One region of the Luteimonas vadosa genome, then DNA from elsewhere that is predicted to be linked to it. Evidence: predicted binding sites of a transcription regulator. Region 1 holds the regulator's gene; the other holds the start of a gene.

Region 1 (5,120 bases):
TGCCGACCTGCAGCTGTTCCACGGCCGACTTGTCGACCAGGTTGCCCTGGTAGATCGGCTGCTTGTAGAGGATCCCGCAACCCGCCGTGGCGAGCGCGAACAGGACAGTCAGGACGAGGCGGGCGATGCTTGGCTGGCGCATGGAAGTCCGGTCTTGGGGAAACGCGCCGATGATACACTCCGGGCGGTCGCGGCGGCTCGGGCCGCCGACGCTTCCGGGCCTCCGCCCGGCGACTGTTCAGGCACCTTGCATCGACGGGAGCGGGATGGAATCGCAGGATCTGCGCAAGGCCGGACTGAAGGTGACGCATCCCAGGATGCGGATCCTCGAGCTGCTGGAGAAGAAGACCCCGCAGCACCACATGTCCGCCGAGGATATCTATCGGCAACTGCTGGAAAGCGGGGACGAGATCGGCTTGGCGACGGTCTACCGGGTGCTGACCCAGTTCGAGGCGGCGGGGCTGGTGCTCAAGCACAACTTCGAGGGCGGCACTGCCGTCTACGAACTCGACCGGGGCGGCCACCACGACCACATGGTCGACATCGACACCGGCAAGATCATCGAGTTCGAAAGCGCCGAGATCGAGAAGCTCCAGCGCCAGATCGCCGAGCAGCACGGTTTCGTGCTCGAGGAACATTCGCTGGTCCTCTACGTGCGCAAGAAGCGCTGAGTCCCACGCGAACCCCGCTTGGCGGCCGGTTCAACCGGCGTTCTGCAACAGTCGCTGCGCCGCGGCGCGGGCCTCGTCGCTGACCTCCACGCCGCCCAGCATCCGCGCCAGTTCTTCCTTGCGCTGCGCGGGATCCAGCCGTTGCACGGCGCTCTGGGTGACCCCCGTGGTGGCGGCCTTGCTGACTCGGTAATGGGCGTGTCCCTGGGCCGAGACCTGGGGCAAGTGCGTGACGCAAAGGACCTGGCAACGCTCGCCCAGGGACCGCAACTTCTGGCCGACGATCTCGGCGACCGCGCCACCGATGCCGGAGTCGACCTCGTCGAACACCATCGTCGGCACGGGATCGTGTCCAAGCGCCGCGACCTCGATCGCCAGCGAGATACGGGACAGTTCGCCGCCCGAGGCGACCTTGCGCAGCGGGCGAGCGGGCTGCCCGGCGTTGGCGGACACCAGGAATTCGACCCGTTCGGCCCCCAGCGGGTCGGGGCGGTTGGCCGGGGTCGTTTCGAAGGCGATCTCGAAACTGCCCCCGCCCATCCCGAGCTCGGAGACCAAGTTGCTGGTCGCCTTGGCCAGCGCCTTTGCCGCCTTTTGCCGGGAGCGGGTCAATGCCGACGCGGCTTCGCGCCAGGCGTCCATGGCAGCCGCGATTTCCTGGTCCAGGACCCTCAGGCGGGTCCCGGCGGTGTGCAGGGTATCGCGCTCGGTGGCGAGGGCGTCGCGATGCTCCGCCAGCGATCCGGGCGGCACCCTGTGCTTGCGGGAAAGCTCGTGGAGGCGCGCGATGCGGCCTTCGAGGGCCTCGAACCGGGCCGGATCGACGTCCAGGTCGGCGCGGATGCGCTCCAGCAGGGCCGAGGCCTCGTCAAGCTGGATCGCGGCGGCATCGAGCATGTCATCGACTTCGCCCAGGCGCGGCTCGTGTTCCTGGAGGCGGTCGAGACCTGCGCGAAGCCGCTGCAGTTGCGCGGGCAAGGCGGGAGCGGCATCGCCACCGATGCAGGCCAGGGCATCGTCGCAACCCGAGATCAGGCTCGCCGCATGCGCCTGGCGGCGATGGTCGGCCTCCAGGTCGGCAAGGCTCTCGGCCGACAGGTTCTCACGGTCGAGCTCGGCCAGCTGGTGGTCGAGCCATTCGATCCGTTCCGAGACGTCGCCCCGCCTGGACAGTGCGTCGCGTTCCTCCAGCAGCGCGGTCCAGCGCCGGGCGGCATCACGGACCGCATCGAGCAAGGGGGTGTGGCCGCCATGGGCATCCAGCAGGGCCAGTTGGCTTTGCCGGGAAAGCAGGGCCTGGTGTTCATGCTGGCCATGGATCTCGACCAGCAGGCCCGCCAGCTCCGACAGCTGCGACAGCGTCGCCGGGCGGCCGTTGATCCAGGCCCGGGAGCCGCCATCGGCACGCAGCGTTCGGCGCAACACGCAGGCGTCGCCGTCGTCGAATTCCTGTTCGCGAAGCCACTGCACGGCAGGGGGCGACCCCGCCAGGGCGAATTCGGCATGCAGTTCGGCACGCTCGGCGCCGTGGCGGACCATCGCGCTGTCGGCGCGCATGCCCGACAGGAAGCCCAGCGCGTCGACCAGCAATGACTTGCCGGCGCCGGTTTCACCGGAAATCACCGTCATGCCGGGACCGAACTCCAGGTCGGTCCGAGAGACGACGGCGAAATCGCGGATGGACAGGCGCGTAAGCATGGCGCGATTGTGCCCGCTTGCCCGGCACGGTGACAGGGGCGCCGCCACGACGATCGCGCGGCGGGGCGCTTGCGCCCGGCACCCGGGGCGCCTATATGAAGGGCATGGTCAGCAACCGCTCCCCCGACGCCGCGCACGACCTCGACCCCCGCGCCCGCCAGCTGTTGCGCACCCTGATCGGCCGTCACATCCGCGACGGCGAGCCCGTTGGCTCGCAGACGCTGGCCAGGCACGCCGGCCTCGACGTCAGCCCAGCGACCATCCGCAACATCCTCGCCGACCTCGAGGAAGTCGGGCTGTTGTCGGCCCCGCATACGTCCTCCGGCCGCATTCCCACGGCGCAGGGGTACCGCGTCTTCGTGGATTCCCTGCTGCAGCTCAAGCCGTTGCCCGAGGCCGAAGTCGCCCGCCTGAGGCAGCAATTGCCAGCCGGTGGCGGCACGCAATCCTTGCTGGGCTCGGCATCGGAACTGGTGTCCGCGATGACGCACTTCGTCGGCGTGGTGAGCGTGCCCAAGCGGGAGCAGTTCGCCTTTCGCCACATCGATTTCGTCGCCCTGGACGGGCAGCGGGTGATGGCCATCGTGGTGTTCGCCGACAACGAAGTCCAGAACCGCATCGTCCAGGGCCGGCGCAATTACGAACCCGGCGAACTGGAACGGGTGGCGAACTACCTCAACCAGAATTTCGCCGGCCGCCCCCTGGCGGAGATCCGTGCCCGCCTGATCCACGACATGCGCGACGCGCGGAGCGAGATGGAGACCCTGCTGTCGCAATCGGTCGAGCTCGCCGAGCAGGCGCTGGCGCCCGATGGCGACGACATGCTGCTCGCGGGGCAGACCCGCTTGATCGGCGTCCAGGACCTGTCGGACCTGGATCGCCTGCGCGAGCTGTTCGAGGCCTTCGCACGCAAGCGGGAGATCCTGCAGCTGCTCGAGCGCACCGTGCAGGCCCCGGGGGTGCGGATCTTCATCGGCGAGGAGACCGGGCTGGCGCCGTTGGAGGGGGTTTCCCTGGTCACCGCTCCCTATTCCGCGGGCGGCCAGGTCCTGGGCGTGCTGGGCGTCATCGGGCCGACCCGGATGGCCTACGACCGGGTGATTCCGGTGGTGCAAGCCGCGGCCGACGTGCTGGGGGTCGCCTTGAATCCGGAGCGGACAACCCCATAGCTGTCCGGCCGGCGGCGTGACGCCCGCCAAGGAAAACCGGACCAAGATGAGCAACGAACCCCAGCAAGAGGCGGCCGAGGCGGCCGCGCAAGGCGATGACGCACCGGAAACGGCGGTGCAGGACGAGCTCGAAGCGCTCCGTGGCGAGGTCGAGCAGCTGCGGGCGCAGTCGCTCGTGGAACGCGCCGACCTGGAGAACCAGCGCAAGCGGCTGGAGCGCGAGGTCAGCAACGCCTGCCGCTTCGCGAACAAACAGCTGCTGAACGACCTCCTGCCGGTCCTGGACGGGATGGATGCCGCGCTTTCGACGGCAGACGCCGCCGACCCCCTGCGCGAGGGGGTTGAACTCACCCTCCGCGAGCTCAGCCGGATCTCCGCCAAGCATGGACTCGTCGCCGTCGCGCCGCGGCCGGGGGATGCCTTCGACCCGGAACACCACCAGGCGATGAGCGTGATCGAGGCCGAAGGCATCGCGCCGGGTGCGGTCGCGCAGACCTTCCAGAAGGGTTACCTGCTCAACGACCAGTTGTTGCGCCCGGCGATGGTGGCGGTGACGCCCCACGACTGAGCCGGAAGCGGCCCATGGCTTGAACCCTCCGGGCGCGCCCCCAGATAACCCCCATCGGCGGCGAGGCCGCCACGACAGACACGACAGACCAGAGAATTCGAGAGGGAATCCACTATGGCAAAGATCATCGGCATCGACCTGGGCACGACCAACTCGTGCGTGGCGATCATGGAAGGCGGCAAGGCCAAGGTCATCGAGAACAGCGAGGGCGACCGCACCACGCCGTCGATCGTGGCCTACACCAAGGACGGCGAGGTACTGGTCGGTGCGTCGGCCAAGCGCCAGGCGGTCACCAATCCAAAGAACACGTTCTACGCGGTCAAGCGCCTGATCGGCCGCAAGTTCGGCGACGCCGAGGTCAAGAAGGACCTCGACCTGGTGTCCTACGGGATCGTCGAGCACGACAACGGCGACGCCTGGGTGCAGACCAGCGACGGCAAGAAGCTCTCGGCGCAGGAAGTCTCCGCGCGGATCCTCGAGAAGATGAAGAAGACCGCCGAGGCCTACCTGGGCGAGACCGTGTCCGAGGCGGTGATCACCGTGCCGGCGTACTTCAACGACTCGCAGCGCCAGGCGACCAAGGACGCCGGCAAGATCGCCGGCCTGGACGTCAAGCGCATCATCAACGAGCCGACCGCCGCCGCGCTGGCCTACGGCCTGGACAAGAAGGGCGCCGACCGCAAGATCGCGGTCTACGACCTGGGCGGCGGCACCTTCGACGTCTCGATCATCGAGATCGCCGAGGTGGACGGCGAGAAGCAGTTCGAGGTGCTGGCCACCAACGGCGACACCTTCCTCGGTGGCGAGGACTTCGACAAGCGCGTGATCGACTACCTCGTCGAGGAATTCCAGAAGGACCAGGGCATCGACCTGCGCAAGGATCCGCTGGCGCTCCAGCGCCTGAAGGACGCGGCCGAGCGCGCCAAGATCGAGCTCTCCAGCGCCCAGCAGACGGAGGTCAACCTGCCCTACGTCACTGCCGACGCCTCCGGTCCCAAGCACCTCAACATCAAG
Region 2 (5,120 bases), on a different contig from region 1:
CACGCTGGCCTTCTATACCTACACCACGTACATGCACAAGTTCCTGGTCAACAGCGCCGGCATGGACAACCACGACGCGTCGCTGCTCAATGCCGGCACCCTGTTCGTGTACATGCTGCTCCAGCCCGCGGTCGGCGCGCTGTCGGACCGCATCGGGCGGCGCCCGATCCTGATCGCCTTCGGCGTGCTCGGCACCTTGCTGACCGTCCCGATCCTGAGCCACCTGCAGTCGGTGCAGAGCGTCGTGGAAGCCTTCTGGCTGATCATGCTCGCGCTGACCATCCTCAGCGGCTACACCGCGATCAATGCGGTGGTGAAGGCGGAGCTGTTCCCGGTCGAGGTCCGCGCGCTGGGCGTCGGCCTGCCGTATGCGCTGACCGTGGCGACGTTCGGCGGAACCGCGGAGTACGTCGCGCTGTGGTTCAAGGGCGCGGGCATGGAGAGCGGCTTCTACTGGTATGTGACCGCCTGCATCGCCTGTTCGCTGGTGGTGTACGTACTGATGCCGGACACCAAGCGCACCTCGCGCATCGACCGCGACACGTAGCCCGGCGTTGCCCCCGGCATCCCGGGCGTCCGCGAGGGCGTCCCCGACGATGGCGACACGCTCCGCTCACTTGACCTGGTCGCATCCATGCCAACGGTGCGGCAGCATCGCCACGGCGTTGGCATCGGCTACGATGAGGGCAGGCCGGCGCGGGGACCGGCCCCTTCCTGCCCGCCGGGCTCCCGGCACGCCGATCGATCGCCCTGCGCGGGCGCAAGGACATGCACCACGATGGTCGAGATTTCCACCGCCAACCTTTTGATTGCGCTCGCGGTGACCACCGCTGCCGGCCTGTGCACCGGGCTGGGCAGCCTCCTGGTGTTCGGGTCGAAGGCGCCCAATGCGCGCCTGCTGGCCTTCGGCCTGGCGTTCGCGGGCGGCGCGATGGTGTTCGTGTCGCTGTCGGAGATCCTCAACAAGTCGGTCCTGGCGTTCTCGACCAGCTATGGCGACAAGGTCGGCTTCACCTACGGCACCTTCGCTTTCCTCGCGGGCGTGCTGATGATCGTGCTGATCGACCGGCTGGTGCCCAACCCGCACGAGCGCCTCGAGGTCGACGATCCGTTCTTCAAGCAGCACAACACCGAATACATCAAGCGCGTCGGCCTGCTCACCGCGTTCGCGATCACCGCGCACAACTTCCCGGAAGGGCTGGCGACCTTCTTCGCGACCCTTGAGAACCCGGCCGTGGGCATGCCACTGGCGTTCGCCATCGCGATCCACAACATCCCCGAGGGCATCGCGATCGCGGTGCCCGTGTACTACGCCACCAGCAACAAGACCTACGCCTTCGTCGCCTGCCTGCTGTCGGGACTGGCCGAACCGGTCGGCGCGATCATCGGCTACGTGCTGCTGCGGCCGTACCTGTCCGACGCGGTGTTCGGCACGGTGTTCGGCGTCATCGCCGGCGTGATGGTGTTCCTGGCGCTGGACGAACTGCTGCCGGCGGCCAAGCGCTACGCCAAGGGCCATGAAACCGTGTACGGCCTGGTGTCCGGCATGGGCGTGCTGGCGGTCAGCCTGGTGTTGTTCAAGTGGTGAGCACCCCGTCGCCCATCGGGACGCGCGGGGCATCGACGCGGATCCCGACCCGATAGCCGGATTCCCTGCCGTCAGGCGCGGTCGATCCGGCAGGCGTAGCAGCCGCGCCGCGCGTTGTGGACGTGCAGGAAGTCGACGGCCGCTTCGCTGAAGTAGCGATCGACCAGCGGCGCAAGTTCCACGCCTTCGACGACCTCGGCGTCCCGCATCCACCCGCCGGCATCGTAGGCACGGACCGACAGCAACCTGCCGCGCTGCTGCTCGGGGACCTCGTTGCGCCAGACGCCCGTCTCCTTCGCGGACTCGTTGACGAAGATCGGACCGTCGGCGCGGTACGGCGTCTCGACGTCCAGGTGCTGCCACGACAGCAGGAGAACCCGGTCCCCGGGCTCGGCGTCCACGAGGGTCACGCGGCACGGGAACCCTGGCCTGGCGTCGACCTACATTCGTCGGATGCCGCGCGCCTGCAGGGCGTCGTCGTCCAGCGCGAACAACGGCTGGAACGGCTGCAGCGGCAATCCGGTGACCACGTAGCCCATGGCACTCGCTCCCGATGGTTCGGGCACAGCCTAGGACGCGGACGCCGGAAGCGATATCCGCATCGTGCACAAGCAAACGGCCCGGTTTCCCGGGCCGTCGTCCAGTCGCCGCGCTGCCCGGCTCAGGCCACGAACAGCGCCTTCATCTTCTTCAGCGCGTTGGCCTCGACCTGCCGGATGCGTTCGGCCGACACGCCGTATTCGTCGGCGAGTTCCTGCAAGGTCACCTTGTTGCTGGCATCCAGCCAGCGGCGGGCGACGATGTCCCGGGAGCGTTCGTCCAATTTCGCCAGCCCCTCGTGCAGCAACTGCAGCTGGCTGTCCTCGTGGTCGATGCGCTCGTAGCTTTCCGACGGATCCTCGTCGTGCGTCATCAGGTAGGCGGCCGGCGCGGGCGGCGCGCGGTCGTTGTCGTCGTCGTCGGCGGTCAGGTCGAAGCCGATGTCGCGACCGGACAGGCGCGACTCCATCTCCAGCACCTCGCGCTCGGGCACGTTGAGGTCGGCCGCGACCGCGCTCACCTCGTCCGCGCTCAGCCAACCCAGGCGCTTCTTGCTCTTGCGCAGGTTGAAGAACAGCTTGCGCTGCGCCTTGGTGGTGGCGACCTTGACGATGCGCCAGTTCTTGATGATGTACTCGTGCATCTCGGCACGGATCCAGTGGACCGCGAAGCTGACCAGGCGCACCCCGACCGCGGGGTCGAACCGCTTGACGGCCTTCATCAGGCCGATGTTGCCTTCCTGGATCAGGTCGCCCAGCGGCAGGCCATAACCGTTGTAGCCGCGGGCGACGTGGACGACGAAACGCAGGTGCGAATGCACCAGTTCGCGCGCGGCCTCCAGGTCCTCCTGGTCGCGGTAGCGGTGGGCGAGCGCCTGCTCCTCCTCGACCGACAGGACGGGGATCTGGTGGACCGCGCCGATGTAGGCGTCCAGCGATCCGAGCGCACTGGGGACGGGCAGGTTGTGGGCGACGAGGGCGTTGCTGGTCATCGTGGTCATGGCGGCCATTTTAGCAGTGGCCATGTGTGACTGCTAAGTCAATGGGAAGTTTCCAGTGTTCTGTTCATGGAACAATCAGGTGGGAGCAGGCGTCACTGGCGACTTAGCACAGGCTCATGGCTGGCCGGGAGGATCCGGGGCCAATGGCGGCAGGGACCAGTCGATCGGCGCGCCCCCCTGGCGAACCAGGTACTGGTTGGCCGCGGAAAAGTGCCCGCACCCGAGGAAGCCGCGGTGCGCCGACAACGGCGACGGATGGGTGGTACGCAGGATGCGGTGGCGGCGCGCATCCACCATCCGCCCCTTGGCCTGCGCATAGCTGCCCCACAGCAGGAATACCAGCCCCTCGCGCTCGCGCGCGAGCGTCTCGACCACGTGGTCGGTGAAACCCTCCCAGCCCTTGCCCTGGTGGCTGCCCGGCCGGCCCGCCTCCACGGTCAGCACGGCGTTGAGCAGCAGCACCCCACGCCGCGCCCACGCCACCAGGTGGCCGTGGTCGGGGCGGGGGATGCCGAGGTCGCGCTCGATTTCCTTGTAGATGTTCTGCAGCGAGGGCGGCACCGGCACGCCCGGCTGTACCGAGAAGCACAGGCCGTGGGCCTGGCCTTCTCCGTGGTACGGATCCTGCCCCAGGACCACCACCTTCACTGCGTCGAACGGCGTGGCGTCGAATGCAGCGAAGATCCGGGGGCCCGGCGGGTAGATGCGGGCGCCCGCGGCCTTGCGCTCGCGCAGGAACCGCGACAGCTGGCGCATGTCGTCGCGCTGCAGCCAGTCGCCGACGCGCGCCTTCCAGGAGGGTTCGAGCCGGATGCGGTCCTCGCCCATGGCCCTAGCGCATCCGCACGGCGGCCGGTGCCGCGGCCAAGGGGGGGTTGCCGCGCGCGGTCACGGCGCGATGTCGGGCATCTCGGGCAGGCGCGACATCCGCAACTGGAACAGCACCTTGGTCACCAGCAGGCGTTCCTCGATCGGCTTGAGCACCAGGTCGTTGGCACCGTCGCGCAGCAAGGCCATCTGGTTGACGCGGTTGAAGTCGCCGGTCATCACCAGCACCGGCAGGCGGCGCTTGCCGTAGCCGAATTCCTCGCGCACCGCCTGCACCAGCTCGCGGCCGCTCAGCTCGCCCTTGAGGTACACGTCGGTCAGCAGCAGGTCGGCGCCGGGCGGGTCGTCGTCGCGCTTCGCGCGCAGGTAGTCCAGCGCTTCCTCGGCGCTGATCATGTGCGTGACCTGCAACTGCTGCGCCTGGAGCATGCGCATGGTCGCCAGCGCCACCGTGCGGCTGTCCTCGATGTAGAGCACGTGCGCGCCGGGGATGGTCTCGGGCTGGACGTAGCCGCGGATGAACGCCGCGAGCGCCTGGTGGCCGTTGGCCTTGTCGAAATAGTCGGTGACGTCCTCGGTGAAGCGCCGCGTCTCCAGGTGCGCCTGCACGTCGCCGGACACCACGATCACCGGCACGTAGCGCTGCCCGGCCGCCTCGCGCACCGCGCGGGCGAGCTGGAGGCCGTCGGCGTCGGGCAGCACCAGCGAGGTCGTGACCAGGTCGACGGGCGCCTGCTCGAGGGCGCTGCGGGCCTCGGACAGGTCCGCGCAACCCACGACCTCGACGTCGGGCAATTCCTGGCGGAGGACGTCGCCGATCAGCTTGCGCACCAGGCGCGAGCCGTCGACCACCATGATCCGCGGCGTATCGCTGGCCAGGTGGCGCATGTCGTGGAGCGTGGTCATCGCCTAGGTCTCGGTCGGGCGCGTCTGGCGCAGGAAGTGCCCGGTCACCACGCGGGCGCCGAGCCAGCCGAGTACCGTCGCACCGGCGAAGACCCAGGCGGCGTGCACCGGGATGAACCCCTGCAGCCCGAAACTGCTGCCGTAGCTGGCGGCCAGGTCGGACACCGCAGGCCGCAGCGCCATCCCGGCCAGGGCGAGCAGGCCCAGCGCCAGCGCACCGGCGGCCAGACCGTACCACGCCCCCAGGTACAGGAACGG

The links. Region 1 encodes HrcA, which represses chaperone genes, less so after heat shock. Its sites were predicted from a motif close to TTNGCACTCNNNNNNNNNGAGTGCNAA; they were not measured.
Region 2: rpoH (RNA polymerase sigma factor RpoH) is a predicted target of HrcA. The motif match lies at 3,139-3,165, and genes of this name have one in related genera.

The regions. Positions count from the first base shown of each region.
Region 1 is NZ_BAABJY010000002.1:589,671-594,790, forward strand. It holds gene ABD970_RS08580 (outer membrane protein assembly factor BamE) at 1-127, opposite strand, end outside; gene fur (ferric iron uptake transcriptional regulator) at 267-671, shown strand; gene recN (DNA repair protein RecN) at 702-2,369, opposite strand; gene hrcA (heat-inducible transcriptional repressor HrcA) at 2,474-3,538, shown strand; gene grpE (nucleotide exchange factor GrpE) at 3,585-4,106, shown strand; gene dnaK (molecular chaperone DnaK) at 4,221-5,120, shown strand, end outside.
Region 2 is NZ_BAABJY010000001.1:436,266-441,385, forward strand. It holds gene ABD970_RS02015 (MFS transporter) at 1-547, shown strand, start outside; gene zupT (zinc transporter ZupT) at 779-1,588, shown strand; partial or broken gene ABD970_RS02025 (DUF1203 domain-containing protein) at 1,660-2,001, opposite strand; gene rpoH (RNA polymerase sigma factor RpoH) at 2,250-3,128, opposite strand; gene ung (uracil-DNA glycosylase) at 3,243-3,956, opposite strand; gene ABD970_RS02040 (response regulator) at 4,017-4,862, opposite strand; gene ftsX (permease-like cell division protein FtsX) at 4,866-5,120, opposite strand, start outside.